4 regions of the Bacillus sp. 5RYD7K genome follow, and region 1 is predicted to be linked to each of the others. Evidence: riboswitches for the same ligand, from Rfam matches in the RefSeq annotation. Region 1 holds a riboswitch; each other region holds the start of a gene.
What was found. Region 1 has a riboswitch for thiamine pyrophosphate ahead of thiC (phosphomethylpyrimidine synthase ThiC). Riboswitches for the same ligand answer to the same signal wherever they lie in the genome.
Positions count from the first base shown of each region.

Region 2: it holds a riboswitch for thiamine pyrophosphate, as region 1 does, so the genes downstream of both, tenA (thiaminase II) here and thiC (phosphomethylpyrimidine synthase ThiC) in region 1, are expected to answer to the same signal.
Region 3: it holds a riboswitch for thiamine pyrophosphate, as region 1 does, so the genes downstream of both, ACQE26_RS17125 (ECF transporter S component) here and thiC (phosphomethylpyrimidine synthase ThiC) in region 1, are expected to answer to the same signal.
Region 4: it holds a riboswitch for thiamine pyrophosphate, as region 1 does, so the genes downstream of both, ACQE26_RS16095 (acetylornithine deacetylase) here and thiC (phosphomethylpyrimidine synthase ThiC) in region 1, are expected to answer to the same signal.

Region 1 is NZ_CP191200.1:3,926,438-3,934,688, forward strand. It holds gene ACQE26_RS19290 (ABC transporter permease) at 1-894, opposite strand, end outside; gene ACQE26_RS19295 (ABC transporter substrate-binding protein) at 961-2,688, opposite strand; gene ACQE26_RS19300 (FbpB family small basic protein) at 2,685-2,870, opposite strand; gene ACQE26_RS19305 (FAD-binding oxidoreductase) at 3,125-4,480, shown strand; gene thiC (phosphomethylpyrimidine synthase ThiC) at 4,524-6,296, opposite strand; TPP riboswitch at 6,419-6,529, opposite strand; partial or broken gene ACQE26_RS19315 (Type 1 glutamine amidotransferase-like domain-containing protein) at 6,579-6,833, opposite strand; partial or broken gene ACQE26_RS19320 (Na+/H+ antiporter NhaC family protein) at 6,953-7,122, opposite strand; tRNA gene ACQE26_RS19325 (tRNA-Leu) at 7,220-7,301, opposite strand; tRNA gene ACQE26_RS19330 (tRNA-Leu) at 7,547-7,635, opposite strand; tRNA gene ACQE26_RS19335 (tRNA-Cys) at 7,643-7,713, opposite strand; tRNA gene ACQE26_RS19340 (tRNA-Gly) at 7,720-7,794, opposite strand; tRNA gene ACQE26_RS19345 (tRNA-Gln) at 7,846-7,917, opposite strand; tRNA gene ACQE26_RS19350 (tRNA-His) at 7,927-8,002, opposite strand; tRNA gene ACQE26_RS19355 (tRNA-Trp) at 8,032-8,105, opposite strand; tRNA gene ACQE26_RS19360 (tRNA-Tyr) at 8,116-8,200, opposite strand; tRNA gene ACQE26_RS19365 (tRNA-Thr) at 8,212-8,251, opposite strand, start outside.
Region 2 is NZ_CP191200.1:3,669,043-3,677,293, forward strand. It holds gene thiD (bifunctional hydroxymethylpyrimidine kinase/phosphomethylpyrimidine kinase) at 1-391, opposite strand, end outside; gene ACQE26_RS17945 (thiazole biosynthesis adenylyltransferase ThiF) at 414-1,424, opposite strand; gene thiG (thiazole synthase) at 1,421-2,191, opposite strand; gene thiS (sulfur carrier protein ThiS) at 2,188-2,391, opposite strand; gene thiO (glycine oxidase ThiO) at 2,388-3,497, opposite strand; gene tenI (thiazole tautomerase TenI) at 3,490-4,098, opposite strand; gene tenA (thiaminase II) at 4,076-4,783, opposite strand; TPP riboswitch at 4,869-4,977, opposite strand; gene ACQE26_RS17975 (monovalent cation:proton antiporter family protein) at 5,030-6,874, opposite strand; gene prpE (bis(5'-nucleosyl)-tetraphosphatase PrpE) at 7,101-7,850, shown strand; gene ACQE26_RS17985 (RluA family pseudouridine synthase) at 7,884-8,251, opposite strand, start outside.
Region 3 is NZ_CP191200.1:3,530,489-3,536,987, reverse strand. It holds gene isp (serine protease Isp) at 1-834, opposite strand, end outside; gene ACQE26_RS17140 (STAS domain-containing protein) at 1,054-1,887, shown strand; gene thiX (HMP/thiamine ABC transporter permease ThiX) at 1,933-2,694, opposite strand; gene ACQE26_RS17130 (ABC transporter ATP-binding protein) at 2,669-4,306, opposite strand; gene ACQE26_RS17125 (ECF transporter S component) at 4,293-4,892, opposite strand; TPP riboswitch at 5,074-5,187, opposite strand; gene ACQE26_RS17120 (glycosyl hydrolase family 18 protein) at 5,336-6,499, shown strand, end outside.
Region 4 is NZ_CP191200.1:3,280,343-3,288,593, reverse strand. It holds gene ACQE26_RS16120 (S8 family serine peptidase) at 1-520, shown strand, start outside; gene spoIIGA (sigma-E processing peptidase SpoIIGA) at 736-1,665, shown strand; gene sigE (RNA polymerase sporulation sigma factor SigE) at 1,723-2,442, shown strand; gene sigG (RNA polymerase sporulation sigma factor SigG) at 2,583-3,365, shown strand; gene ACQE26_RS16100 (ABC transporter ATP-binding protein) at 3,493-4,290, shown strand; TPP riboswitch at 4,295-4,403, shown strand; gene ACQE26_RS16095 (acetylornithine deacetylase) at 4,476-5,756, shown strand; gene ACQE26_RS16090 (YlmC/YmxH family sporulation protein) at 5,817-6,068, shown strand; gene pgeF (peptidoglycan editing factor PgeF) at 6,221-7,057, shown strand; gene ACQE26_RS16080 (YggS family pyridoxal phosphate-dependent enzyme) at 7,064-7,756, shown strand; gene sepF (cell division protein SepF) at 7,753-8,211, shown strand; gene ACQE26_RS16070 (YggT family protein) at 8,218-8,251, shown strand, end outside.

The DNA of each region.
Region 1 (8,251 bases):
AATCGTTAAACAAGACAAAAACAAGGTAAACGCCATCAAAACCGGGTAGTCCCGATAATGCACAGATTCCAGCTGAATACGGCCGACACCCGGCCATCCGAAAATCTGTTCAATAATAATAGCCCCGGAAAACAGACCCGGCAGTTCAAAAGCTAGCAGGGTGATCGCCGGAAGGAGCGCATTTTTCAGCGCATGTTTCCAAATGACAGTGCGCTCTTTCAACCCCTTCGCTCTCGCTGTTCTGATATAATCCTGCCTGATCACATCAAGCATCCCGGAGCGGAAATATCTTGTCAGTGAGCCGATGCCGAGCATAGATAAAATCACAACCGGAAGAATCATATGTCTGGCAGCTTCAAGCACGTACGAAAAACCAGAACTCGTGCTTCCGGTATCAACCATCCCTCCGACGGGCAATATTTTCAAATCCACTCCAAACCATTTTATAAACAGAAGGCTGATAAAAAAAGACGGGAACGCCATGGAAGCAATCACAAAAAATGTTACGATCCCGTCAAACCATGAGTATTTCCTGACAGCGGATATGACACCCGTTATCATCGCGGCAGACCATGTGACAAGCAAAGCCAAAAACGCGACAAAAAACGAATTCCAGACATATTTCTGAAGCAGTGACAGGACGTTTTCCTGATACTTCAAAGAGAATCCCAAATCTCCGCTGAGCACATTGCCGAGCCACGTCACATAACGCTGCCAAATCGGCTGATCCAGGCCGTAAAGCGCTTTTAGCTCCTTCGCCCTCTCCGGGGTCAGGTTGACATTGGAATCAATGTAATCGCCCGGCAGCATCGCGAATAAGAAAAAAATAATAAAGGACGTACCGAATAAGATCACAAGCATTTGAATGAACCGTTCTGCGGCATACCGTTTCACAAAAAGCCTCTCCCTTCCGCTGAAAGGGCAAAATACCCTGGATACCGGGTATTTTGCGCCATTGTTCTACTGAATTGACACGTTTGAGAGACTCGAACTGATTCCCGAATAATTGTCAGACTCAAGCCCTTTTATTTTTCCGCTGACCGCCCTTGCGCTCTGACGGTAATGAATCAGAATGTAAGGCGGGTTTTCCCCGAGCTCCCGGTACAGCTGGTGATAAATCTCTTTTCTTTTGCTGATATCAAGCGTGCCGGCTCCTTTCTCGATCAGCCGGTCCGCTTTCGGATTGGAATACCCCGTCACATTATTGGGATGGCCGGAAGCAAGCTTTTCCACCGTGTCATTCGGATCAAGAATCTGCGAGGTGGAAACGGCGGCAAGATCGTACTGTTTATCATTTATTTTCGCTACCTCTGTATTAAAATCCATCACTTCCGGTTTTAATGAGATTCCGATGTCCGCGTAATTTTCTTTCGCGATCGGGATGAAATCATCATCCGCTTTAGACGTGTAATAGCTGATTTCAAGCTTTTTGCCGTTTTTTTCACGCACGCCGTCTTTCCCCGTTTTCCAGCCTGCTTCATCAAGAAGCTTCTTGGCTTTTTCCGGATTAAACGTGTACGGATTGACTCCTTTGTCATCATAAGCCCACGAAACCGGAGACACCGGCACATTAGCGACTTCTCCGTAATGTTTAAAGCGGACATCGACGATTTTCTGACGGTCCAGGCCGTAAATAAGCGCTTGAGACACTTTCTTATCCTGAAAAGGCGGACGCTTATGATTCACGTACACAAGCCCGTAATCATTCACGACCGAGACGCTTATATTCGCAAAACCGAGGCTTTTTAAATGCTCAACCGTATCATCATCAGGAGAAAATGAAGCGTAATCAAGATCACCCGTTTCAAACAGCTGAAGAGAAGTTGACGGATCAATAATTTTATAAATCAGCTTTTCTGTTTTCGGTTTTCCGGAATAATAGTGTTTATTAGCCTGATAGCGTATTTCCTGTCCCGGGAGGTATTCTGTAAATTGATAAGGCCCCGCTCCGAGCGGTTTGGCATAAAGCTCTTTTAAATAGTCCAGTTTGCCGAACCGATAATTCTTTCCGTAGTAAGCTTCCGACAGCACCTGCCCGCCTAAAAGAAGCAGCGACTTCGCACTGACTTTCTCAGTCGTGATTTTAATGGTTCTGTCATCAAGGACGCGAATGCCCTCTATCGTCTTTGCTTTTCCTTCTTTATAAGCCTTGCCGCCTTTAATATAGGCCGTGGTGATATCTTCATAGCCTGCGTAAGCGGGATCATGCAGCAGTGTTAAAGTGAATGCGGCATCCTTTGCGGTGAGCGGCGAACCATCACTGAAAACGAGATTTTTTCTTAAGCGGAACGTGTAGGTAAGCTGATCTTTGGAAATAGTCCAGCTTTCAGCAAGTGCCGGTGCGGGCTTACCCGTTTTATCCAGCTTGACTAACGGTTCAAAAATAGGATCTGTCGCATTTCCATCCCAGCCGTTTTCATAAAAGTACGGCAGAAACACTCCCCCCGGCGCGGAAATCCCCGCAACAAAAGTGTCCGTTCTGGCTTTCGATTTAACGGGAAGCGCCTCCGGATGAGAAGCTTTAAATTTCTTTGTTTTGACATGGGCGATACGCGTTTCCTGTTTTTTATCCGCCGCAGAAGACGGTTCTTCTCCGGCACTCCCTAACGCGCACCCTGATAACATGAATGATACCGACAGCGCGAGTATGATGCCCGTTGTTTTCATCCTCAAAGTGTTCCCCTTCATTTTGATCGAACCCCCGCATGCTTTTCATCTATCTTTATATAAATCTGCTCCATCTGTTCCTCATTTCTCATAATCTCCCGTTTGTTTTTCTCCACAAGCAATTCGAAATTCAATGTGTGTTTTCTGTACTTTTTTCGCTTTTTACTTTTTTTGCGCACATGTGATGCCTTTTTTAACGCCACTTTTCATCCCTCCGCTTTTCATCCAATGGCTTTCACGCAAAAAAAGGCCCTTATCTGTTTACAAGATAAGAGCCTTCGGTGATCCGATCAGCCAACGTTTGGAAATATGTACTGACTATGTTAATTCATACAATCCCTACCTGTCAACTATAATTTAAAATATCGTTTCATTCCGGGGGTTTTCCTCATACACTCTCTTATTTTTCCGCATATGTTAGAAGAAATAACAGATCCCGATGAAAGAGAGTGAGAGTGTGGAAAAGACAACATTGACCGGGCGCATCGTCAGAAAAGATGACCCCGACTATAATGAAGCAAGAACCAATATCAATTTAAGCCTGCAAAGATATCCGGACATCATTGTGTTTTGCCAAAACAAACATGATGCCGTCAATGCACTGAGATGGGCGCGTGAGAATAACGTGCCTTTCCGCATCAGAGGCGGAAGACACAGCTACGAGAATTTTTCCCTGTTAAATGACGGGCTTGTCATTGATCTCAGTGAAATGAAGAAAATAAGAGTGAATAAAGATAAGCGGCTGGTCTCGATTGAAGCGGGTGCCGATTTGGGAGAAGTGTACCGGACACTCTGGCGGTACGGCTTGACTCTTCCCGCGGGAACCATTGCAAATGTGGGAATCACGGGGCTGGCGCTCGGAGGAGGAATCGGATATTTAACAAGGGCTGCCGGCCTGACTTGCGATCGTCTCCTCCAACTCGAGATGATCACAGCAGACGAAAAAGCGGGTGCTGAATTGATAACAGTCAACCGCTCAAAGCATCCTGATTTATTTTGGGCGTCTCAGGGCGGAGGCGGCGGCAACTTCGGCATTGTCACATCCATGGTGTTTAAAGCCGTGCCGATCTCGTACGTGACTGTTTTTTCTGTCACTTGGGGCTGGGATGATTTCGAAGAGGTATTTAATATGTGGCAGCGCTGGGCTCCATTTACAGATAACCGGCTTACTTCATCCATTCAGTTTTGGCCTAAAGAAGTCAACCGCATAGAAGCGCTCGGCCAATTTATCGGAACAAAAAATGAGCTGAAAGAACTGCTGGCTCCGTTAATGAAAGCGGGAAACCCGACAAGCGGCATGGTCAAGACAGTTCCGTTTATCAGAGCGGCAGCCTTTTTTAACAGCCCGGGAGGCAATGAGCCGCAAAAGATGAAGCGGTCAGGCTCCTTTATTGAAAAACCATTGTCCACACGCGCAATTTCTGCTTTAAAATACTACTTGGAGCACGCTCCGAATAAAAACGCCAGTGTCTGGCAGCAATCTCTCGGCGGGGCGGCCGGACGGATCGCTCCGGATCAAACGGCATTCTACTATCGCGACGCAATCATTGCCCAGGAATATATAACAAACTGGACATCTCCTGAAGAGGAAAGACAAAACGTCCGCTGGATCGAAGAGCTGAGAACGTCTCTTTCAAGAGAAACGATGGGGGATTACGTAAATTGGCCTGATATAGACATCAGAAACTGGCTGCGGACATATTACGGAGGAAATGTCGACCGCCTCCGCCAAGTCAAAACGAAGTATGACCCGGAAAACGTATTCCGCTTTGAGCAGAGCATTCCGCCGTTTCGCCGGTCACCGTTTTTCTAAAAAAAGATGAAGATGGTCACACTCCATCCTCATCTTTTCTTTTTTATTGATATAAATGGCTTCCCTTCTCGACAAACTCTTTTGCTTTTTCTTTTAATCCTTCATTGAGGGCGTCGTCTTCAGTCAGACCGTTTTCTTTCGCATAATCGCGAATATCCTGAGAAATTCTCATGCTGCAGAACTTCGGGCCGCACATCGAACAGAAGTGAGCCGTTTTTGCGCCTTCAGCCGGCAGCGTTTCATCGTGATATTCCATTGCTCTTTCAGGATCAAGCGACAAATGAAATTGATCGCGCCACCGGAATTCAAACCGCGCCTTAGATAGAGCGTCATCCCGGATCTGAGCACCCGGATGCCCTTTGGCAAGGTCTGCCGCATGGGCCGCGATTTTATACGTAATGACTCCCTCTCTTACATCATTACGATTCGGCAGGCCCAAATGCTCCTTCGGCGTGACATAACAAAGCATCGCCGTCCCGTACCAGCCGATCATCGCCGCGCCGATCGCCGAAGTAATATGGTCATAGCCCGGAGCGATATCAGTCGTTAATGGGCCGAGTGTATAAAAAGGCGCCTCTTTACAAATTTCCAGCTGTTTGTCCATGTTCTCTTTAATTTTATGCATCGGCACATGACCCGGTCCTTCGATCATCACTTGCACATCGTGCTTCCACGCGATTTCCGTCAATTCTCCGAGAGTCTCCAATTCCGCAAACTGCGCTTCATCATTAGCATCCGCAATCGAGCCGGGACGCAGCCCATCTCCAAGAGAAAATGCAATATCATACGTCTTCATAATTTCACAGATTTCTTCAAAGTGCGTGTACAGAAAGCTTTCCTGATGGTGAGCCAGGCACCATTGCGCCATAATCGCCCCGCCGCGGGATACGATTCCCGTCGTGCGTTTAGCCGTTAACGGGACGTAACGAAGCAATACGCCGGCATGGATGGTGAAATAATCCACGCCTTGCTCCGCCTGCTCAATCAATGTGTCTCGATAAATGTCCCACGTTAAATCCTCAGCGATGCCGTTTACTTTTTCAAGCGCCTGGTAAATCGGCACCGTCCCCACAGGTACGGGGCAATTGCGGATGATCCATTCACGTGTCGTATGAATATCTTTCCCGGTGGATAAGTCCATCATCGTATCGGCGCCCCAGCGAATCGCCCACGTCATTTTTTCAACTTCTTCTTCAATAGAAGATGTAACAGCTGAGTTGCCGATATTGGCATTGATTTTCACATGAAAATTCCTGCCGATAATCATCGGTTCACTTTCAGGATGATTAATATTTGACGGAATGATCGCCCGGCCGCTGGCTACCTCGTCTCTGACAAATTCGGGAGACACATGCTCGCGAATTGCGATAAACTCCATTTCCGGCGTAATGATGCCTTTTCTCGCATAATGCAATTGTGTCACATTTTTCCCTGCCTTGGCCCGCAGCGGTTTCCGCTGTAAACCGGGATATTCGGCGGCACGGCCCTCTTTTTTATAGCCGTTGTCCTCAGGTTTCACGGTCCGTCCGTTATATTCCTCCACATCGCCGCGCTTTGTAATCCACTTTGTGCGGAGCGGCTTCAGACCTTCATGAATTTGAATTTGTACATCCGGGTCTGTATACGGTCCGCTCGTATCATAAACACGGACCGGCGGGTTCTCCTCTTCCCCGAACGCCCCCGTTGTCGGACTAAGGCTGATTTCCCGCATCGGCACTCGTATGTCAGGCGAAGAACCCTTTACATAAACCTTTTTACTGCCTGAAAAACTCGACATAATAGAAATGTTCGCTTGCTGTACTGATTGATTTTGCATACAAATCTCTCCCTTATCCATTTGAATAACAGAACCAAGCTCAGCACCAGCACAAAAAAACCGGATTCATTGGAGAACCCGGTTTTGCAGTCAGAAAGAAACTATTATTGTTTTCCTCAACAATAATAAAACCTTTACTTCCCCACGCTGGTACGAACCAGATCAGGTCCAAAGGGTTAAGAAGCCGCCGCTTCTCTCTCAGCCCGATCAGACGGGCACCCCCAGTAACTATTAATTTCGGTTTCATCGTAACATAATTTGCATAGAAAAAAAAGTATATTATCAAGATTCAGATAACAGAGTGACTGGAAGCTCTGTTTCCCTTACGCCTTCTTCAGTATCAAAAACCCTGTAACCTTTTGCTGTTTCCCGGGAAGAGACAGACCGGAACAGCTGACCGTTTTTATAATGAAGCGCAGCGCCGTCATCAGCGGCATAGCCCTCCTGAAGTTTGTTTTCTGAAATCAGACGGTGATACACCGGCCGGCGCTCCGCTTCTCCGTCATAGTGAGGACAAAAGCTTCCATGGAAAACCCCCCGCCGCCCATTGCAATAATCTGCTTCAACGTCATCACCTCTTTTTTCTCAAGTATAACAGCTCATTAAAAAGGCGGTATTCCGTTTTGGATACCGCCTTTTTAATATTTTTCGCATTGCTATCTGAAAAATGAAAAGACACCGTATAAAATAACAGAGATCCCCGCAGCAATAAGTGCTGGAACAAGCTTCGAACGAGCATATTTCACAACATGTTCCGCTGGCAAACACGGCCCCGACCGCTAATAATAAACTGGTATGGGATCTGAACCGCCAGCGTTACCCCGAGTAAGATATAACCGCCCGCAGGCTTATCATTTTTCACAAGCCTTGGAGGATATTTTCATACAACAAAAAAGGCTTCTACATATGTAGAAGCCTTTTTATACCGGTGGCCGGGGTCGAACCGGCACTCCAGAAGGAACACGATTTTGAGTCGTGCGCGTCTGCCAATTCCGCCACACCGGCATGTAATACGTCGTGTTCAACCGACGTATATAAATATAACATGTATTTTATAAAGTGTCAACGGTTTTAGTGAAGTTTTTTTAATGGTAATGCAGTATACCCGATACAAGCAAGAAACTTATATTCATAGTCTTGACGCTTTTATTATATAAAAAAAGTGATCTGCAATATGCAAATCACTCTCATATATGTTTTGTAATATAAAAATTGATGACCAATTTAACATGTTGCGTCCTAAGTTAAATTGGTGCCGAGGGCCGGACTTGAACCGGCACGGTAGTCACCTACCGCAGGATTTTAAGTCCTGTGTGTCTGCCAATTCCACCACCCCGGCAAAAGAAAGGCGACACCCGGATTCGAACCGGGGATAAAGGTTTTGCAGACCTCTGCCTTACCACTTGGCTATGCCGCCGTAATTTGGAGCGGAAGACGGGATTCGAACCCGCGACCCCCACCTTGGCAAGGTGGTGTTCTACCACTGAACTACTTCCGCAGCATGTAAAGAACTTAATACATCTTATGCAGTTATTTCAAAAAAATGCAACTGGGCTAGCTGGATTCGAACCAACGCATGACGGAGTCAAAGTCCGTTGCCTTACCGCTTGGCTATAGCCCAATGATAATATGGGGCGATTGATGGGAATCGAACCCACGAGTGCCAGAGCCACAATCTGGTGCGTTAACCACTTCGCCACAACCGCCATAATCTAAAGATGAATAAATAATATAGTGGCAGGGGCAGTAGGAATCGAACCCACACCGGAGGTTTTGGAGACCTCTGTTCTACCGTTAAACTATGCCCCTATTTATAAAATGGTGGAGGGGGGCAGATTCGAACTGCCGAACCCTGAGGGAGCGGATTTACAGTCCGCCGCGTTTAGCCACTTCGCTACCCCTCCATCATTTAGAGTGCCGGCCAGAGGACTTGAACCCCCAACCTACTGATTACA
Region 2 (8,251 bases), 260 kb from region 1:
GAATTAACAGCTCTTTTAACGCGGCCTGTGCTTCCTCACGCAGCAGGGATGCGCCTCCTTTGGCAATCATGACGGGATCGGTGATGAGATGCTCCAGTCTGTACTGATCCATTTTTTCCGCAATTTCCGCAATCATCTCCGCGCTCCACAGCATTCCCGTTTTTATCGCATCAGGCCGCAGATCTTCCGCCACCGCGTCGATCTGGCTGCCGAGCGCTTCCCGGGTGAGCGGGTAGATGCCGTGAACACCCAATGTATTCTGGGCGGTTACCGCTGTAATGGCTGACATCCCGAAGACGCCGAGCTCCTGAAAAGTTTTCAGGTCCGCCTGTATACCGGCCCCTCCTCCTGAATCTGACCCGGCAATCGTCAATGCTTTGCAAATGCTCATGCTGTTTTTCTCTCCTTTCGCATTATCCGATCCATTTATGATAAAAAGATTTCGCTCTGCTGATGTCGCTTGTGCCGTGAATGAATGCTCTGCCGTCACGAAACAGAACCATCTTGAAACTGTCTGTGCGGAAAGAAATTAAATACGGATTGGCCGAAACGTCAAGCCCGGCCCGTCTGAGCTGTCCCGAAAGCCTTTGCAGGTCAAACGGCTCTGAGATTCCCGTTCTGATCTGTACCGTGTTTCTCCCGCACAGAACAGCCGCTTTTGACTGATTCTCGTAAGATAAAAACGGAAAATCGTTTGTGCCGCAGCTCGGGCAATCAGCTTTCTTGAGACGGGCAACGTTTATTTCGGACCGTTCATTTTTCCACAAATCAAACGAACGGAGAACATGCTCAACAGGTCCGCCCGTTAACAGCTTCAGCGCGTCTGCAGTCTGAAAAACAGCCGTCTGTAATACAGCCGGACTGATAATTCCCGCCGTATCACATGTCATACCGCCTAAAGGCAATGTCTCAAGCAGACAGTGAAGGCACGGCGTGACCCCGGGAATGACGGTAAAGGAGAGTCCGTAGCTGCCGACACAGGCGCCGTACAGAAAAGAAACTCCTTTCTGTACAGCCGCATCGTTCACAATCAGCCTCGTTTCAAAGTTGTCAGTCGCGTCAATGATAAGAGATGCGTCACAAATCAGTCCGGGTGCGTTTTCCGCAGTGACATCCATGACAAATCCCTTCACATCTACATCGCTGTTTATGGATGTAAGCCGCTTTTCAGCTGCCGCGGCTTTCGGCATTTCCTGTCTGACGTCATCTTCGGTATAAAGCTGCTGGCGCTGGAGATTACTCCACTCCACATAATCTCTGTCAGCGATCGTTACCTTCCCGACCCCTGCTCTGACAAGCATCTCCGCATTTGCCGCGCCAAGCGCACCCGCGCCGATAATCACGGCATGAGACGACCGGAGCTTCTCCTGTCCGGAGGGACCGATCGGCTGATACAGCTCCTGTCTGGAATATCTGTCCGTCATACCGGAAGACCGTCCCGCGGACTGCTTGCAGTTCCGTAATCTTTCACCGGAATCCGCCCGGCTTCATAAGAAAGGCGGCCCGCTTCTACGGCAAGCTTCATCGCCCGGGCCATTTTGACCGGATCATCAGCGCCTGACACGGCGGTATTTAATAACACGCCGTCCGCTCCCAGCTCCATCGCGCAGGCAGCGTCTTTTGAAGAACCAATGCCGGCATCGACAATGACCGGAACTTTCGCCTGTTCAATGATGAAGGACAGATTCAGCGGATTTAAAATTCCCTGGCCTGAACCGATCGGTGAAGCGCCCGGCATAATAGCATGGACTCCGAGCTCCTCAAGACGCCTTGCGAGCACGACATCATCTGACGTATACGGAAGAACGATAAATCCCTCTTCAAGCAGCTGCTCTGATGCTTTCAGCGTTTCAACCGGATCAGGCAAAAGTGACCGGCTGCATCCGATGACTTCCACTTTTATCATGTCACAAAGCCCTGAAGCTTTAGCAAGCCTGGCGATTCTGACCGCCTCTTCAGCCGTTGCGGCACCGGCCGTATTCGGCAGAAGCGTGTACTTAGACAAATCAAGCTGTTCGAGAAAGTTTGGCTGAGACTGTTCAAAGATATTCATCCGCCGCACCGCAAAGGTTAAAATATCTGATTCCGAGACAGCCACCGCCTCTTTCTGAATCTCAAAACTCGGATATTTTCCCGTGCCTAACAGCAATCTTGACTGAAACTGTTTTCCGCCTATTGTTAACATCCTCATCCGCCTCCTACAAAATGGACAATTTCGATGACATCGCGATCACACAAACTTGTGTTTTCATAATTCTTTTTTTCGATGATTTCTTTATTTCTTTCTACAACTACGATTCTTTGATCAAGCTGATACGATTCAAGCAAATCCTGAACCGTCCCCTCTTTTCGATTCCAATCAATTTGTTTTCCGTTCAGCTGAAGGATCATATTTGAACAGCCTCCTTGCGATCAATTCGAAACGCTTCTTCCCATTCATGTTTAACCTGTCTTCCCAGGATCATATCCCGCACCATTTCAGCCGTTGCCGGAGCTAGCAAGATGCCGTTTCGAAAATGGCCGGCGGCGAATATGATGCCGCTGTTATCAGGATGCCGCCCGATAAACGGCTTTCCGTCTTTTGTTCCCGGCCTGAGCCCCGCCCAAAACCGGTCTATTTTCATATGTTCAATGGCGGGCAGCATGGTTTTCGCTTTCGCAATGATAGCCTCAATCCCGCCGACGTCAGGCGTGTCGCTCCAGTCGCCCCGTTTCATCGTGGCGCCGATGACAAGCCGCCCGCTTTTTCTCGGAACGACATAACTTTGATTATGGTAAAGGGTTTTGGTCAGCGGGATTTCGTCATTCCACACAGAGAGGCATTCTCCTTTCACAGGGAAAAAAGGCTGTCCCAAGCCAAGCTGGCTGAAAAACCGGCCGCTCCATACACCGCTTGCAACTGCGACTTTGTCAGCATAAACATCCCCGCCGGACGTTGTGATGCAGTATTCCCCGTTCATCCGTTTTACGGAAGTGACTTGTGTATGCTCATATATGTCAGCGCCATAACGCCGCGCCCCTTTTGCATACGCTTTGCAAACATAGTAAGGTTCGACATGGACATCGTCTTTTATAAAATATGCGCCGAGAATGTCCTTTGAAGCGTAAGACTCTTTTTCAAGAACCTCTTCTGCTGAGAGCCAAGTGACGGAAGGTAAATCATCCATCTTCCGTAAACGGGTCATGTCTTCTTCTGTATACGCCAATTTAAGCATTCCGCCGTTATGGCGCCTGATGTTAATGCCGCTGGCTTCCTCAAGCTCTTGCCCTGCCGCATCATACAGCCTTTGGCTGTGCATAGCAAAATCAAAAAACGCATCACGGTTTTCACATTCCGCATGAGCGCCAAGCATTCCCGCCGCAGCGCTTGTCGTTTTTCGGCCGATTGCTCCGTCTTCAAACAAGACAACGTTCTGCTGCATCTTCGCCAGCTCATAAGAAATGGCGCATCCGATAATTCCGCCCCCGATAACCGCCGTATCATAGTGCTTATTCATCATCAGCCCCCCTCACCGCGCGTGCATACCGTTTTGCCGCCTCCTCAGGGTTTTCAGCTGAGAAAATGCCCGACATAACGGCAATTCCGTCCGGTTTCGCCTGCTTTGTGAGCCCGATCGTCTGCAGTGTCATTCCGCCGATTGCAATGACGGGGATGGAAAGCGTACGTGTGATATCTGAAAGCAGGCCGATGCCTCTTGCCTCAAGTCCTTGTTTACATTCCGTTTCAAACACATGGCCGAACACCACGTAATCCGCATCTTCTTTTTCAGCTTGGACGGCTTCTTGCAGTGAATGAACCGAACGTCCGATATGGAGATGGGGAAATCTGCTCCGCACCTGCTTTACGGAAAAGCTGCTGGACGGAAGCTGAACACGTTGTATATTGGCAAAAAGCGCGATATCTGCCCGATCATTGATGATCAATTTGTCCTTATCCGCACCGCCTTTTTTCAACAGTGACAAAAGCTGCATGATCTCTCCCGCTGTTTTGCCCCGCTCACGGATATGGATAAAGCTCACTTCGCGCTGAATCGATAGAATATCCTCGGCCAGCTCGGCAACGGGTTTGCGATTATCAGTTACGGCGTGCAGCTCCAAAGGACTCCACCTCTTTTCCGCCCTTCTCCGACCAGCCTTCTTTTTGATAAGCCATTCCCCAAAATTGATATTCATAATAGCTTGAAATCACAAAATTCTCTTTCATTTTCGCGCGGATTTCCTCTGTGCTGTTTTCAGCAATCTCGTCAAAACGGCTGATCTGTTCTTCGACCTGCTGTCTGAACCAGTCTCCGCCGTATGTACTGATCCATTTTTCGTAAATCGGATGTTCCGGTTTGCATTCCTTTAAGCGTTCGCCAACTTCATAATAAAGCCAATAGCAGGGCAGAAGCGCGGCTAAAATTTCTCCAAAACGGCCGCTCATCACCGATCTGTACATATGAGACGTATAAGAATAGGCTGTCGGTGCCGGCTTAAATGCCGCACGCTCTTCTTCTGTAATCCCTAAAAGCTCCGTAAATTCGCGGTGCAGCGCCATTTCCGCTTCATATGTGCCCTGAGCGTGGCCCGCCATCCTTCCCGTCGTAAACAAGTCTTCGGCATATGCGGCTGCAAACGCCTGAACTTTTGCAAAATGCGTCAAGTAGTAGGAATCTTGCAGCACATAATAACTGAAACGATCTAACGGCAGGCTTCCGTCACCGATCCCTGTTACAAACGGATGAACAAAGCTTCCGTCCCACCATTCGGCTGCCGCCAGTCTGCATTCTTCAGAAAATGTCATAAAGTTTTCCCCCCTGATAAAATAAAAAAACCACTTTCCCGCATCGGAAAAGTGGTTTGGAATTTATCTGGATAAAAGGAACCCAAAAAATACCGCTCCACTTCCCTACGCAGGTCTGAACCTGTTCAAGTTATGAGGGTCTAAAAGTCTCACTTTTATCTCAGCCCTTATGAAGGACACCCCTAGTGGTCATACGATTATCATTTACTTGTTATGCCTTCTATCTTATCACGAAATGCAATTTGGTCAAGCTTCAAGGATTTTTCTCAGCTCCGACACGTAGTTGCGCGAGCCCGTAACGATGAGACGGTCTCCTGTTTTCAGCCTCGTGTCCCCGTGCGGAACGATGCTGTCCACACCTCTGAAAATCCGGACGAAAATCACATCGCCCATCAGCGGAAATTCGCGCAGAATAATGCCGTCATACGCTGTGTTTTCCAGATTGATCTGATAAAGCGAAGACTCTTCATTCGTCAGAAGGTTCATCACGCCCGGCGCCTCAATTAATGCGCGCAAGAGCGTCTTTGTAGACAGAAGGATAGAAAAAATACTGATGCCCTCTTCCTTCAGTTTTGTTTCATGTTCAACCGAGCCGACGCTTGCGATGATACGCTCAGTCCCTTTCTCTTTCGCCATTAAGGCGATTTCAGCGTTCACATCTTCATTTCCCGTCGCCACGACAAGAATATCCGTTTTAAAAATACCGTGCGACTCAAGCGTGCCGGGCTCGTAATCAGAAATCGTTTCAACAGAAAAAACGGATTCCGCAAGCTTTTCCCCGGCATTTTCCTGATACACATGGACGACCCGCACATCATATTCCTCATCAGGCAGCTCCAGCGTCACCGGAAGCGTCATTTGGTTGGCGCCGATAAATGTAATGCGCTTTTTTTCCTGCGGCGCACTTTGCCGCTTGAATAATTTTTTAAAGCCGATCGGTGAGATGATGCTGGCGATAACCGCAACCAAAGTCAGCGCGCCGGACATATTGGCGCTGATAATGTGAAGCCTTTCTCCGATCGTAGCCGCCGCGATAACAAGCGACAGCGTAGAAGTCAGCAAAAACCCCGAAGCAAACACGGTTCTTTTGTCATACCATTTCTTTAAATAAAACACCGGGAACATTTTGCTGATAAACAGCGCCAGCAGAAGCAGCGGAATCATCGTCAATGTTTTCGGATCTTGGAAAAGCGTCCATATGTCCAGCTTTACCCCGACCATGACGAAAAAGATCGGAATTAAAAACCCGTAGCCGAATGAATCCAGCTGCTCCACCATTTCTTTATTCGGCGACAGAAGCGATACCAAAACGCCTGCTAAAAATGCACCGAGAATATTTTCCGCCCCGAGAGATTCCGATAAAGCGACAAGCACGATAATCAGTGTAAAAATGGCTCGCGTGCCGATCTGGACGGTGCCTTTAGACATCGACTGCACAAATGAGCGGTGTTTAAAGATCCTGCCGAAGAAATACAGCACCACACCCGCGGCAAAGAGAATCAAAAGAAGCCACATATTTCCGCTGTCTTCCCCGTAAAGAGAAGAAAAGAAAGCGAGCAGAATCATCGTAGCCAAGTCCGCAATAACGGCGACAAGCAGAATAATCTGGCCGATATTTGAATTCATGATCCGTTCTTCCTTTAAAGTCGGAACGACCACACCGAGTGATATTGTCGAAATAATAAGCGTCATTAAAAATGCGTTTTGAATAAAACCGGCTAATACAAAGGCATAGGACAGCAGCAATGATAAAATAAAGATGCCGAAAAATATGATCAGTGCGGCAGAAAACGTATTGGGTGCTTCCTTGCCGTTCGGAAGGAATTGTTTTTTCTTCCCTTTCTCAAATGACGAAAAGTCAATTTCCAATCCGCTTAAAAACATTAAAAAGATAAAGCCGAGAACAGACAGCGTCTCCAGCCACGTGTCTCCCTGAACGACGAGATTCAGGCCGCTTTTTCCGATAATAAGCCCCATGATGATTTCCGCGACGACGACCGGAATGCTGAGCTTAAACCGATGTAAAAGGAGCGGCGTCAAAAAAGCGACGATCAGAACGACGACTAAAGAAGCGACTGATGTGTGTTCCATTTGTAAATACCTCCTTAAAACAAGGGTTATAAAAGCCCGCTTAAAGCGGGCAATACCTTACTTTTTTTAAAAACATAACGCATATTCTAACAAGGCTGGCGGCGAAAAAAAAGTGATAAGGCATTAATTCTTCAAATTCTTTTTTTAATTTGTACCAAAACAGCGTAATTAGGTAAAGGAATTAGTCCCATAATAAATAAAAAACCGGAAAAGGGAGGCTGACAGAATGGCTTATGACATCATCAGCGATATACACGGATGTTATGACGAAATGATCGCGTTAATGCAAAAGCTCGGATATGAAGTGAAAGACGGAATGCCCGTCCATTCTGAAGACAGAACGCTTGTCTTTGCGGGGGATTTAACAGACAGAGGCCCCAAATCCGTAGATGTGATGCGTTTCGTGGCAAAAGCATATGAAAAAGGCATCGTCCGTTATGTCCCGGGAAATCATTGCAACAAACTGTATCGTTACTTAAAAGGAAACCCCGTAAAAGTGATGCACGGACTGGAAACGACGGCAGCCGAACTGAAAGAGCTGTCTCCCGCCGACAGAACGGAAGTCTCCAGACAATTTATCCGATTATATGAGTCAGCGCCGCTTTATGACATTTTACATAATGGCGATCTCGTTGTCGCCCACGCCGGCATAAAAGCTGACGATATCGGTAAATACTCGCGTAAGGTAAAAGAATTTGTGTTGTACGGCGATATCACGGGTGAAACGTATCCCGACGGCAGACCCGTCAGAAGAGACTGGGCCGCTGCCTATGAAGGTAAGGCATGGATTGTTTACGGCCATACCCCGGTAAAACGCCCCCGGATCGTCAACCGTACAATCAACATTGATACAGGATGCGTCTTCGGGAATCAGCTGACAGGCTTTCGCTTTCCGGAGCATGAAACCGTCTCTGTGGAAAGCTCAATGCCCTATGATGCTTCACGCTTTCGCGAGGATCAAGGCAGTCAGACATGAAAAAAAGCCCGAAACCGGTAAACGGTTCGGGCTTTACATATGTTCGATCAATGTTTTCATATCGTCAGGAACGGGAGCAAGAAAAACGAGCGTTTCTCCTGTTATGGGGTGTACGAATGAAAGCCGCTCACTGTGAAGCGCCTGCCGTGCAATTCCCTCGTTTTTTCCGCCGTACAGCGTATCACCGACTAACGGATGGCCGAGGTAACTCATGTGCACCCGGATTTGATGCGTCCGCCCCGTCTCAAGCCGCAACTGCGCAAGCGTAAACACACGTCCGGTTTTTTCTGTTTGAAAATGCGTTACCGCTTTTTGTCCCTCCGGCGTTACCATCCGCTCAATAATGCTGCCGGGTTTTCTGCCGATGGGCGCGTCCACCGTTCCTTCTTTCTGCTGCATGA
Region 3 (6,499 bases), 400 kb from region 1:
GGCATAAATTTCGGCTTCAGAAAGCGTCCGCTGAAACGAGTCCTGTTCAAGCCCTTTTATTAAGGCCAGCGCTCCGCTCACGTGCGGGGCGGCCATTGAAGTGCCCGTCAGCTTCCCGTATTTATGGTTGGGAAGGGTGGAGAGAATGTTTTCTCCGGGCGCCACGAGGTCAATTTCTTTATTTGCGTTTGAAAATTCTGACGATTTACGGGCGATTGAGACTGATCCGACGGCGATCACTTCGTTGTAAGCGGCCGGATACGACAGTTCTTCTGTCCGCTCGTCTCCGTCACCTTCATTTCCTGCTGCGCAAACGACCAGTACACCGCTTTTTACCGCATTTGTGACGGCTTCTTTCAGTTCAGGCACATCGTTCGGCCCGCCGAGTGACATGGAAATAATGTCCGCCTTTTGTTCAACGGCGTAGTTGATGCCGTTAATAATCCATTCGTATTTGCCGCTGCCGTTTTGACCGCCGAGAACTTTAACGATTAAAAGGCTCGCTTCCGGCGCAACACCTGAAATTCCGCCGTTTGAATCATTGGCGGCAATCGTTCCGGAAACATGTGTCCCGTGGCCGTTGTAATCGGAAATCGCGTCTTCTTTGCCTTCGTCATCATCGGTGAAGTTTTTTCCGCCGATAACCCGGTCTTTCAAATCAGGATGATTAATGTCGCAGCCTGTATCAAGCACCGCGATTTTAATATCCTTTCCTTTAAACCCTTTTGCCCACAATTCTGGCGCCTTAATCACTTTAATACCCTCAGGAAGCTCGTTCACATCCATGATCTGCTCATCCGTGACATAAGGAATCAACCGCATTTCACCATTCATAAAAAAGCCCTCCTTTTTTATGCTTGCGAGTGGATTCAAGGGTGTTGCTACTATTTTATGGCAGATTATGCCGTTCGGGAAGAGTCATTTGAAGCATTTTGATAAAAAAGGCGCAATCTATTGCACTAAATAATTTCAAATAATTGGATGGTTCAACGGCTTTTATTTTGATTCGGCATCAGCTGACGCTATAATTGGAAATGGGAAAGGAGAAGAGGTATGAAGATAAATGAAGCATTGTACGACTATTTTTCCGAACGGGTGGATCAAATTGCGAAAGAATGGATTGAAACGATGGAAGATTCGGATCCGAATTCGATTTACTCTTTGACAAATCCCGTCATCATAGAAGAGCTGATGGAGCAAGATAAAGAATTTTACCGGTATATTAATAAAATGTATATCATGCCGGAAAAAGAATTTTTAGAAGAGTTCGAGCGATGGGTGATTGAGCTTGCGAAAGACCAGAAGCATCTGGATACCCCGGTCCAGTATGTGGTTCGTGAATTCATGAGAAACCGGAGACTGTACATCAGTTATTATGATGCGTTTGCCGATAAACATGAATCTTCGTTTGCCGAGGGAGAAAGGAAGAGATGGGAGAATTTAATCGTTCAAGTATTTGATTTTACGATTTACACATTTGTCGATCACGCCGAATATAATTCGAAAATGCAGCTGAATGCGCAAAGAGAAATGATTTTAGAATTAAGCTCGCCGGTTATTACGCTGAGCAATCGGACGGGGCTTCTGCCGCTTGTCGGCAATATTGACACGGAACGCGCCAAATACATTCTTGAAAATACGCTGAGTACATGTGCAAACCGGCTGATTGAGCATCTGTTAATCGACTTGTCGGGCGTAGTGGTTGTCGATACAATGGTGGCGCACCAGATTTTTAAATTAATTGAGGCGCTGAACCTGATCGGCGTTTCGTCCACTTTATCCGGGATCAGGCCGGAAATTGCCCAAACCGCCGTACAGCTCGGCATTAATTTCTCGGATATTACGATTAAATCCAACCTCGCCCAGGCTCTCAATTATCATCAGTAACATACATATAAAAACAGGCTGCCGAATCACTCCGGCGGCCTGTTTTTATACAAACAACAGTGAAATGAGACAGCTTGCGCCGAATAAAAGGAGCACGAGCATGAAAAAGAACCAGTCGGCGCGGCGCACAGTAACCGTTCTGTAAAACGTGCGGTTTCGGCTCCCTGTAAAGCCTTTAGATTCCATTGCGATCGCTGTGCGTTCCGCCTTTCTGATGGCGCCTGCCAAAAGCGGGATGGTAAAGCGCCTGAAGGCAAAGAGCTTTCCTTTCAGCCCGGAATCAGATGCCGCGCCTCTGATTCTGTGCGCCTGTCTGATAATCAGGATTTCATCTTTCAGAAGAGGAAGAAACCGGAACCCGGCGATCACGCCGTAAGCAAGCTTCGGCGGGAGCTTACATTGCTGAATCAGACTGAGCATAAACAGAATCGGATCGGTTGTGAAAAGAAACATCATCGACAAAGCGGAAAAACATAAAATACGAAACGCGATAGAAATCCCGAGCGTCGCATTATCACTGTTGACGGCAATCGGTCCGAGCTTAAACAACAGATTGCTTTCGGTTGTCGGGACGTGTCCGAATACGGCGGCTGTCCATAAAGATCCGAAGGCAAGAATGACAAATGGAACCGTAAACAGCAGCCATTTTTTCAGCGGCACACGTCCCGCCAAGAGGACGCCTCCGGCAATGATAATATAAAACAAAGCAGGCGTGTACGGGTTATAAATAAACGACAGCATAATGACGCATAACAAAACAGCCGCCGCCTTAATTGACGGGTTAACAGCCTCCAGCCGCAGGTTCATTTCTCCGCCTCCTGTCGTGTTTCATCCATTCATACCGCAGCGGCAAAGCTAAATGCGCCCGCTCCGCGATTCCGATATGATCGGAAAACAATGAGTCCGGCGTTCCGCGGTACACCAGCTTCGTGCCGCAGAGCACAAGGATCGAATCGGCATAATCTGAGACGAGCTCCATATTATGTGTCACCATTAAAACAGCCGTTCCTTCCTTTTGGATCTCCTGAAGCATCAGCATGCACTCACGCGCCGTTTTTGCGTCCTGCCCGAAAGTCGGTTCATCAAGCAGCAAAACTTTCACCTGATGCATAAGCATCGTCGCGACGCTGAGCCTGCGCTTTTGTCCTTGGCTTAAAGAGAACGGATGCTGTGAGGCATAGCGTCTCAGGCCGAACCGGGTTAAGAGCTGAAGAGCTTTCTCCTTTGCGGCTTGACCGTTTTCAAAGCCGAACAAGAGCTCTTGAATGACGGAATCTGTGACAAACTGGTGTTCAGGATTTTGGAAAACATACCCCATCAGGCGCCGAAGCTCTTTTTCCGAATAGGAATCTACCGGTCTGCCGTCTATTTTGATGTCTCCGCTCACAGGGCGGATGAGCTTGGCCGCGGCGGACAGGAGCGTGGATTTTCCGGTTCCGTTAGGGCCGGCAATCGCGGTGATTGACCCTTTTTTTACGGAAAAGCTCACGTCTTGAAAAATGGTGTCCGTTCCTCTTGTGAATGACAGCCCGTGAACACTCAGCGCGTCCTCTGCCGAAAGCGCGGCGGGCCGGGGGCCGGGAAAGGGCGGTACAGGTTCTTGAAACAGTCTTTCCTTGCACAATGTAAAAGGGATGCTGACGTGCTTCTGCAATGAGATCACCCGCGGAATCGGAATGCCGAGCTGCGTCAGCTCTTCAAGTTTTGTTTCAAAGATCGCGTCGGTCTCTCCGTCCATCACCTTCTGACCCGTTCCGTCAAGGACAATCGTCCTGTCTATCCATGGCGCCCAATGATCAAGCTGATGCTCGATAACGAGAAGTCCGAAGCCTTTTTCGGCCTGCAGTTCTTTGATCAGCCGCACCAATTCCCGCACGGAATATGGATCAAGCTGTGCCGTCGGTTCGTCTAAAATAATGAGTTCCGGTTCCATCGCAATGATACAAGCGAGCGCGACCTTTTGTTTTGAACCGCCTGACAGCGAGGCGATCGTCCGTGTTTTCAGATGAGTGATTTCTAATTTTTCCAAAACGTCCTCAATAATTGAGTCCATCTCTTCTTTTGTATATTGCAAATTTTCCAGACCGAAGGCTATTTCATCTTCAACCGTCAGCATGCAAAACTGCTGATCCGGATCTTGAAACACGACGCCGATGGATCGGGCGGCGGGTTCTGACAGGTCCGAAAGATGTGTTCCGTATAAGGAAACGGTTCCCGTTTGAACTGCATCGCAGGCTTCCGGATACAGACCGTTTAAACAAAGTGCGAGCGAGCTTTTACCGCATCCGCTCGGCCCGAGCAATAAAACCCGTTCTCCTTTGCGGAGCTGAAATGACACGTCTTGAAAAACAGGCTTCTCATCCTGCTCATAAGAAAAGGTAAGACGGCGGACCGATAGAAGGGGTTCAGATGCCTGCATCTTGGTTCACCTGTTTCTTTTTCTTCTTGAATTCTTTTCCGAGCGCCATGCCGTTCAGCACCCCTGTGTAAGCCAGCGCATCACTGATTGCTTTGCCGAGAAGGCCGGCAAGAAGCGCACCTGAGACCAGGCGGATGAGAAGCATGACAACTAATAAACCCGGATTCAAAACAGAGTATCCGGAAATGAACAAGTCATAAATGAAGCTCGCAACAGAAGACCCCATACCGGATAAAAGGAGCACGGGCAGGGTATACACCCGCCAGCGTGTCGCAAAAAAGACCGCTTCTGCACCGATTCCCTGCGCGATGCCGATCAGAATCACCATCGGCCCTGACGGATTTCCGAGTAAACACTCTACAAACGCGGCGATGATTTCAGAAACAAGCGCCGCTCCCGGTTTTTGAATAATGTAGGCGGCAATCACCGAGACGATAAACCAAATACCGTAAATCGGTTCGTAGCTCATCCGGCCGAAAAACCCTGCCGCTATATTGCTTGCATGAGTTGATAATAAATAAACGACAGCGAATACAACACTGATGACGGACATGACGACAATTTCTCTCATTTTCCAATTTTTCATTGTGATCTCCTGCTTTCTTATCGGATAGTCGTATGTATGAAAGAGTTGATTTTACGAAAGACGATTGATCGTAAGTTTCATATTGCAGTGTCCTCCCCCGTTTTTTAATGAAAAATAAAAAACTGCATATCCGAGGGAATATGCAGCAGCAGAACGAAAACGCATGGAAAAAACCCTGCGCTCCGGTCAATCTGCACTTCCCCACGCTGGTATTATCCAGATCGGGTTATAAGGGATCAAAACACGCCTGCCGCATGTTTTATCTCAGCCGATAACAGCACCCCTAGTGCTTTTCCTATACAGTTTTTTATGATGACATCATCATAGTTGATCATATCTGATTTGTAAACAGCCTTTCTCTAAACAGAGTTTGGAATCGGACCGGAAGATCATTCATAAAGATAAGAAGAGCCCTTTTGATCAAAAGGAAACGGAGGACATCTATGTTTGTTCATACAGTGCAGTCTGGCGACTCGTTATTTTCCATCAGCAGAAAGTACGGATACCCTGTTGACAGCATCAGAAGCGTCAACGGGCTTGAGGAAACGAATATCGTTCCGGGGCAGGCGCTTTTAATCCCTCTTAATGAATATACGGTTCAGCCGAATGATACGTATGCCGTTATCGCAAGTAAGACTTATGTGCCGCAGATGCAGCTGATGCAGGCAAACCCGGATATTCCGCCGAACCGGCTGCGGCCGGGTTTAAAAGTGAGAATTCCGGATATCTCCAACTATTTGGCGGGAACCCTGCAATTTTACGTCATTCGGACACCTGAAGCGGACAGAGAGCTCATTAATGATTTTGCACCCTATTCATCGGCGATTTCTTTGTTTGAATATCATTTTGGCCCAAACGGAGATATCATGAATGATTTAAACGACAGAACCGCGATAGAAACCACATGGCAAAACAGAGTGCGGCCGCTTGCGGTTATCACGAATCTGACAGAAGGAGGGTTCAGCCCGGAATTAGCCCATCAAGTCCTGCAGAACCCGACGGCGAGAACGAACCTCGTCACTAATATCGTCTACCTGACCGTAAGAAAGGGATACGGCGGTGTAAATATTGATTTTGAACGGATCAGGGAAGCCGACCGGGACCTGTTTACAGGATTTCTCCGGCAGTTAAAAACCCGGCTCTCAGAGCACCAGCTCGCGCTAACGATATCGGTTCCGGCGAAAACAAATGAAGCGGTGCCGTGGCTGAGGGGATATGATTACGGCGGAATCGGAGCCGTCGTCGATTATATGTTCATCATGGCGTACGACTGGCACCACGCCGGCAGTGAGCCGGGACCCGTAGCGCCTTTGACGGAGGTCAGAGAAACCATCAATTTTGCCATCAGCAGAGTGCCGAGAAGAAAGGTGATTCTCGGTGTACCGCTGTACGGATATGATTGGGTGATTCCGTACCGCCCCGGGACGATCGGATCGGCGATCTCCAATCAGCGCGCCATGGAAACCGCCATGAAATATCAATCAGTGATCCGCTACTCTCAGAGGGATCGTTCCCCTTACTTCCGGTATACGGATGAAAATGGAAGAACGCATGAAGTATGGTTCGAGGATGTGCGGAGCATGAGTGAAAAAATGGTTCTCGTGCGG
Region 4 (8,251 bases), 650 kb from region 1:
AGAAGCGGTGACTGTAAAAGGAAAAGCTTACGATAACCATCTAAAATGGGTGAAGGTGAACGGCAAAAAGGCCGAGGTGAGTGACGGCTCTTATCAAGCAAGAATCCTTTTGGAAAACGGCAGCAACGAAATCAAAGTCACGGCCTCAGACGAAGCGGGTAACAAAACAACAAAAAAGACGGTGATTGATGTCAATTATAACGCTCCCGTCATCTCCGGATTGGTTCCCGGAGCGGATAAAGAATTAAAAGCCGGAGAATCAGTGAAAATCGCTTTTTCAAGCGGGAAGAAATTAGACGCCTCATTCGTGATCCGTATGCCTCTGACAAACGCCCGGGCAGGGACTCAAAACGCGACGGAGCTTCCGCTGAGAGAAATTTCTCCGGGACGATATGAGGGTTACTGGACGGCGACTTCTTCCATCAAAGCAAGCGGAGCAAAAATTGATGTTATTGCAAGAGATGATTATGGAAATGAAACGAGACAGACAGCAAAAGGAAAACTTTATATCAATGAGTAAAACAGAGCGCTGCCGGGACACGGCAGCGCTTTTTTGGCTGAGATGGTCAATAGGAAATCAATCTCTTCGACCCTCGACAAATAAAACGGTTATCCCTTAAAAATTGTACTTTCCCCTCAACATTAATTGACAGACTTTCCCACAGAGCTTGCTTTATACTTATGAAACAAGAGAGAGAAACAGATATGTAAGACAAAAGAGGAAAGGGGTCAGATGTGAAAATCTATCTGGATGTCATTTGGCTGTTGAACTTTTGTTTTGATTCTCTTTTGCTTTTATTAACCGCCTTTATTTTAAAACGCCAGGTGAAAAAAAGAAGAGTGGCCGCCGGCGGTTGCATCGGATCAGCCATTGTGCTTCTGATGTTTACGCCTGTTTCTCCCTTTGTGGAGCATCCGGCGGGAAAAATGGCATTTTCAGTTGTCATCGTGCTTACGGCTTTTGGCTTTAAACGATTTCGGTACTTTTTTCAAAATTTGTTCGCCTTTTATTTCGCGACCTTTCTCGTCGGCGGGGGAATGATCGGCGTACATTCCCTGCTGCAGACAGAATCAATTGTAGAACACGGCGCTATGGTCACGAGCCAGACCGGCTTCGGCGACCCGATCAGCTGGATATTTGTTGTCATCGGATTTCCGGCCGTATGGTTTTTTTCGAAAAAGAGAATCGAAGACATCGAGACGAAGTCCATTCAGTACGATGAACTTGTCATGGTTCAGGCAGAATTCAGCGGGCAGACAATCCGCGCAAAAGGCCTGGTGGATTCCGGGAATCAGCTTTATGATCCGCTGACAAAAACGCCGGTCATGATCCTTCACATTGACAAATTCGCTCCGATTCTCAGTGAAAAGGAAACGGACATCATCAAATCTGCCAGTCCGCTTGAAGTGATAGAGCAGCTTGATGATTCGTTCCGTCATGCGGATAAGCTGAGGCTGATTCCATACAGGGGCGTCGGTCAGGACAATCAATTTTTACTCTGTTTAAAGCCGGATTACGTCACGATTATAACGAAAGACGAGATGATCGCATGTGAAAAATGCCTGATCGGCATCAGCGCGAAACCATTATCAGCGGATGGTGAATTTGACGGAATCGTTCACCCGAAGATGCTGACCGGGAAGGCTGTGAAGCATGTATCCTGACGAAAAGTCTGTTATTCATCATACTCAAAACGCATTGTATTTAGAAGGGGGAGGAAGATGAAAAAACTTAAGCTGCGTCTGACTTATTTATGGTATAAATGGCTGATGAAACTCGGACTGAAAAGTGATGAAGTATATTACATAGGAGGGAGCGAAGCGCTGCCGCCGCCTTTGTCTAAAGAAGAGGAGCAGGTGCTCTTATTAAAGCTGCCGAGCGGGGATCAGGCGGCGCGGGCCATCCTGATTGAGAGAAACTTACGCCTTGTCGTTTACATTGCCCGCAAATTCGAAAACACCGGCATCAATATCGAGGACTTAATCAGCATCGGCACAATCGGTTTAATCAAAGCGGTAAACACGTTTAATCCGGAAAAGAAAATCAAACTCGCAACCTACGCGTCACGATGTATTGAAAACGAAATTTTAATGTACTTGCGCCGAAACAATAAAATCCGTTCAGAGGTGTCCTTTGATGAACCGCTGAACATTGATTGGGACGGAAACGAACTGCTGCTTTCGGATGTGCTCGGCACAGATGATGATATTATTACAAAAGACATTGAAGCCAATGTGGATAAAAAACTTTTGAAAAAAGCGCTTGAGCAATTAAATGATAGAGAAAAGCAGATCATGGAACTGCGATTCGGGCTTGTCGGTGAAGAAGAAAAAACACAAAAAGATGTAGCCGACATGATGGGGATTTCACAATCTTATATCTCCCGGCTCGAAAAGCGGATTATTAAAAGACTGAGAAAAGAGTTTAACAAAATGGTGTAAAATTTTTTCCATCTGACAGTCCTTACTGCTGCAAGGATTGCCGGTGCCGGATGTTTATTTCTGTAAAATGGCGGTGCATATTTTTCCCACCCGAGGAGATACTTAACGTTGTACAGCAGCTCCTAGTGGGAGGGAAAAACGTGTCAAGAAATAAAGTCGAAATTTGCGGGGTGGATACCTCCAAATTACCGGTACTCAAGAATGAAGAGATGAGAAAGCTGTTTAAGCAATTGCAGGATGAGGGCGATGATTCAGCGAGGGAAAAGCTTGTAAACGGCAACCTGCGCCTTGTCTTAAGCGTCATTCAGAGGTTTAACAACAGAGGAGAGTATGTTGATGACTTATTTCAGGTCGGCTGCATCGGACTAATGAAATCCATTGATAATTTTGACCTAAGCCATAATGTTAAGTTTTCAACATACGCTGTACCGATGATTATCGGAGAAATCCGCAGATATTTGCGGGATAACAATCCGATCCGCGTCTCGAGGTCGCTTCGCGATATCGCATATAAAGCGCTTCAAGTAAGGGAGCGGTTAATCAGTGAGACAAGCAGGGAGCCGACAGCAGAGGAAATCGCCAAAGTTCTTGAAGTGCCCCATGAAGAAATTGTGTTTGCCCTTGACGCCATCCAAGATCCGGTATCACTGTTTGAGCCGATTTATAATGACGGCGGCGATCCGATTTACGTGATGGACCAGATCAGCGATGAGCGCAATAAGGATACACAATGGATTGAGGAGCTCGCTCTGAAAGAAGGCATGAGAAGACTGAACGAACGGGAAAAAATGATTTTGCGAAAACGCTTTTTCCAGGGGAAAACCCAAATGGAAGTCGCAGAAGAAATCGGCATATCCCAAGCTCAGGTCTCAAGGCTTGAAAAGGCAGCCATTAAACAAATGAATAAGAATATCCATCAATAACGGAGAAAGCCTTTAAACATTGTTTTAAAGGCTTTTTTCGTGCGCCGGTTTACGTTTGCGAAAAAGTGATGTATTCTAATGTGTAAAAGTTTTAAGAAAATTGAAACAAATAAACGGGGGAACTGCAATGATTTTACAGCTGGACAATGTGTCATTAAAAAGAAACGGCCAATGGATTTTGAAAGATATCAACTGGCGCGTTGAGAAAAACGAAAATTGGGTGCTGTTCGGACTGAACGGAGCCGGAAAAACAGCCTTGCTGAATATGTTATGTTCTTATTACTTTCCCACTTCAGGAGAGATGCAGGTGCTCGGCCATCAATTCGGCAAAACAGAGCTCGGTGACAGGCTCAGAAAAAAAATCGGTCTTGTTTCAGCGGGTCTTCAGCACAAATTATATGCCGCGGATTCTGCTTTTGAAATCGCCCTCAGCGGCGCGTACGCTTCAATCGGGCTTTACGAAACGCCGAGTGAACAAGTGAGGGAAAAAGCGATCGGTCTTCTGAAGGATTTAGGCGCCATCAGTTTCGCGGACAGACGGTATGAAACGTTATCTCAGGGGGAAAGGCAAAGAGCGCTGATTGCGCGGGCGCTTATGGCTGATCCGGAACTGCTGATTTTGGATGAGCCCGTGACGGGTCTCGATTTTATGGCAAGAGAGCAGCTGCTGGATACGATAACGTCGATCGCTGAAAAAGAAAATGCGCCGTCCATCCTTTATGTCACTCATCATGCTGAAGAAATTCTGCCGGTATTTGATCAGGCGCTGCTTTTAAAACAAGGCGAGGTGTTCGCTGCCGGGAAAATCAAGGACATGCTTTCTGACGAGCGGCTTACAGCGTTTTTCGATATGCCTGTCAATGTCTTATGGAACAACGGCCGTCCATTTTTAACGTGTGCAAAAGCGGCATCATCCGTCAAATAAAATCAATTCACCCTGGGGGTGCTGCTGACATGCAGCTGAGAGAGATGTTAGTCTCAACCCTTAACGGACCTGATCCGGATCATGCCGGCGGAGGGAAGCGGTGAAAAAAAGCGGAGGAAAGTCCGTTTTTACCCGTTTCATTGGATGAAACGGGTTTTTTAATACAGCAAAAGGAGAGATGTTCAATGAACCAGCTTGACATGCTGCTGCAGCAGGCGGATAAACGGCGGGGCGATTTAATACATATTGCTGAAAGGTTGATCGCCTTTCCGACACCGGCTCCGCCTGCAAGAAATACAGCAGATGCTCAGAAGTGGGTGGCCGGATTTTTAAAAGAAATGGGCTGCTCGGTCGATATGTGGGATGTGTATCCGGAAGATCCGAACGTAGTCGGTGTTTTAAAAGGGACAGATTCAAGCGGGCATCAAAGCCTGATTTTAAACGGACACATTGACGTAGCCGAAGTCAGGGATGAAGACTGGGACTCTGACCCGTTTCAGCCGCTCGTTAAAGCCGGCATGCTGATCGGAAGAGGCGCCGCTGATATGAAAGGCGGATTGGCGTGTGTTCTTTTTTCTCTGAAGCTGATCCATGATGCCGGCATTGAGCTTCCGGGCGACCTCATTGTACAGTCTGTGATCGGAGAAGAAGTCGGCGAGGCGGGGACGCTGGAATGCTGCAAACGCGGCTATCACGCGGATTTTGCGGTTGTCGCGGATACGAGCAGCCTGCATATTCAAGGGCAGGGCGGAGTCATCACCGGCTGGATAGAATTGAAAAGCAAACAAACATTTCATGACGGCATGAGGCGCAATATGATTCATGCGGGCGGAGGCACATTCGGAGCGAGCGCAATCGAAAAAATGGCGAAAATCATCACTGCCTTGGGAGAGCTGGAACGCCACTGGGCGGTAACGAAAAGCTATCCCGGCTTTTCACCAGGCACCAATACGATCAACCCCGCCGTTATTGAAGGGGGAAGGCACGCAGCGTTTGTCGCCGATGAATGCCGATTATGGATTACCGTCCACTTTTACCCGAACGAAACGCACGAACAAGCTGTGGCAGAAATCGAAGACTATATCAATCGTGTCTCTGACGGTGATCTGTGGCTCAGGGAAAACAGGCCGGTGTTCAAATGGGGCGGGTCTTCCATGATTGAAGACAGAGGAGAGGTGTTCCCGGCGCTGGAAATCGACCCGAACCATCCGGCCGTTTCTGTTCTGGCGGAATCGCACTCAGCCGTCAAACAACAGGAGCCCGTCATCGATGTTTCCCAAACCGTAACAGACGGAGGATGGCTTTATCATGCCGGGATTCCAAGCGTCATATACGGACCCGGCGATTTAAAAAACGCCCATTCCGTAAACGAAGAAGTGTCCGTCGATGAGCTGATGGACTATACGAAAATCATGCTGAGATTTATCCACACCTGGTGCAGCCGCAAAAAAGATTGCCCGATGTGACAAGGTTCAGCCCGGCCGCTCATATAATAGGAAAAAGAACGGGCAAAGGGCGTGATACAAATGATCAGCATATCTGAATTTCAAATAAAAGATGTAGTAAACGTGTCGAACGGAAAAAAACTCGGAAGCATCGGTGATATTGATATTAACGTGACAACGGGAAAAATTCAGGCGATTATTTTAGGCGGCAGCGGAAAAGTTCTCGGTTTTTTCGGAAAAGAAGAGGAAATGATCATTCCTTGGCGAAATATAGTTAAAATTGGGGAAGATGTCATCTTAGTGCGTGTAAACGAACCAAAGGGGGGAGCATAATCCTCCCTTTACTTGTAAAAAGCCGGAAATCTCAATGTTTCCGGCACATTTATTTATTTCATTTTTCAATCAGCCGCTAAACGTATGCTTAAAATTGTGTTAAAATGAGTGGGAAATTCGCTTTTTAATGTTTGTCGAAAGGTTGGATCTTCATGAATACATATCACCCGTTTAGTTTTACCACCCCCTCGGCACTCATGATAGAAGACTGGAACTGTGTGAATCAGCATAACACAAAGGTCATCGCCGGATTCACAACGAAAAACGGCGGTGTCAGCAATCCTCCGTATGAGTCATTAAATACCGGATTGCACGTCCGGGACGAAGCTCATGATGTTGTGAAAAACCGTGAAATCATAGCGTCCTTATGCGGTACTGATCTGGATTCCTGGGTATTCGCCGATCAGACACATGAAAACCGCGTCCGATGCGTGACAGCGGGAGATAAAGGAAAAGGGGCGAGAGACTATTCCTCCGCATTCCGCGGGACTGACGGGCTCTATACGAAAGATACGGATCTTTTTTTGGGCCTGTGTTTTGCAGACTGTGTGCCTTTGTATTTTTATGACCCGGTGAAATCCATAATCGGCGCTGCCCATGCCGGATGGAAGGGGACGGTCAGACAAATCGGGCGCATCATGACGGAACGCTGGGTAAACGAAGAAGGTTCCCGCTTAACAGATATTCAGGCCGTCATCGGTCCGTCCATCAGCGCGGACAGCTATACCGTCGACGACCGCGTCATCAATGAAGTCCGGGCGCTGCCGTTTTCCGCAGAATCCGCCATACGCGAAACGGAAAAAGGCCGGTATCAGCTTGATTTAAAAGAGGTCAACCGCCTTCTTCTGATACATTGCGGCATTCCGGAAGAAAACATTTCAGTCAGCGGTTTATGCACCGAACAAGAGCGTGAACTATTCTTTTCACATCGCCGCGACAAAGGAAAAACGGGACGCATGATGTCCTTTATCGGAATGAAGGAGGCATAAGTTATCTTGCGTGTTGCTGATCAATTACGACATATAAACGAAAGAATAAACGAAGCATGTAACAGATCGGGCCGAAGCCCCGAAGATGTAACCGTCATCGCGGTTACAAAATACGTATCAGCCGAAAGGGCTCAAGAGGCCGTGGATGCCGGTATTACAAGTCTGGGAGAAAACCGGGATGCCGAGCTTATCCGTAAGCAGGATGTCATCAAAGGCAGCCCCGTGTGGCACTTTATCGGCAGTCTTCAGTCCAGAAAGGTGAAGGCCGTCGTTGACCGTGTATCTTATATACATTCCTTAGACAGACTGTCATTGGCTAAAGAAATTGAAAAACGGGCGCAGCATGCGGTTCGCTGTTTTGTGCAGGTGAATACTTCGCTTGAGCCGTCTAAGCACGGTTTGAAAACAGAGGAGGTCATCCCCTTTATCAGAGAGCTTTCTGAGTTTAGAAACATTTCTGTAGAGGGCCTGATGACGATGGCTCCCCTGACAGACGATACAGAAACAATCAGAGCCTGTTTCCGGCAATTGCGTGATCTGAGGGACCAGGTGCAAAAGCTGAACCAGACAAACGCACCGTGCCGGGAACTGTCAATGGGCATGTCAAATGATTATGAAATCGCTGTTGAAGAGGGCGCTACTTTTATCAGAATCGGCTCTTCATTAGTCGGAAATGAAACGGGGGGTGTAAACAAATGAGCATGAAAAATAAACTGAAAAACTTTTTCTCAATGGATGAGGAGGAGTACGAATACGAATACATTGAAACGGAGCAGGATCGTCCGGAAGAGCATGAACAGCAAAAAGATAAACAGAGTGCCTACGCTCAGAAGCCTGCGGGCAAACAGAACGTAGTAAGCTTGCAAAGTGTTCAGAAATCCTCTAAAGTGGTGTTGAGTGAACCGCGTGTATATGCGGAAGCGCAGGAAATCGCCGATCATTTAAAGAACAGGCGGGCGGTTGTCGTCAATCTTCAGCGCATCCAGCATGATCAGGCGAAAAGAATCGTCGACTTTTTAAGCGGAACCGTCTATGCCATCGGCGGCGACATTCAAAGAATCGGTTCGGATATTTTTCTGTGCACGCCTGATAATGTCGATGTTTCCGGCACGATTTCGGAGCTTATAAATGAAGACGAACATCAGAGGTGGTAAAGCAGGATGATTCTTTATCAAATTTTTTCCGTTCTGAGTT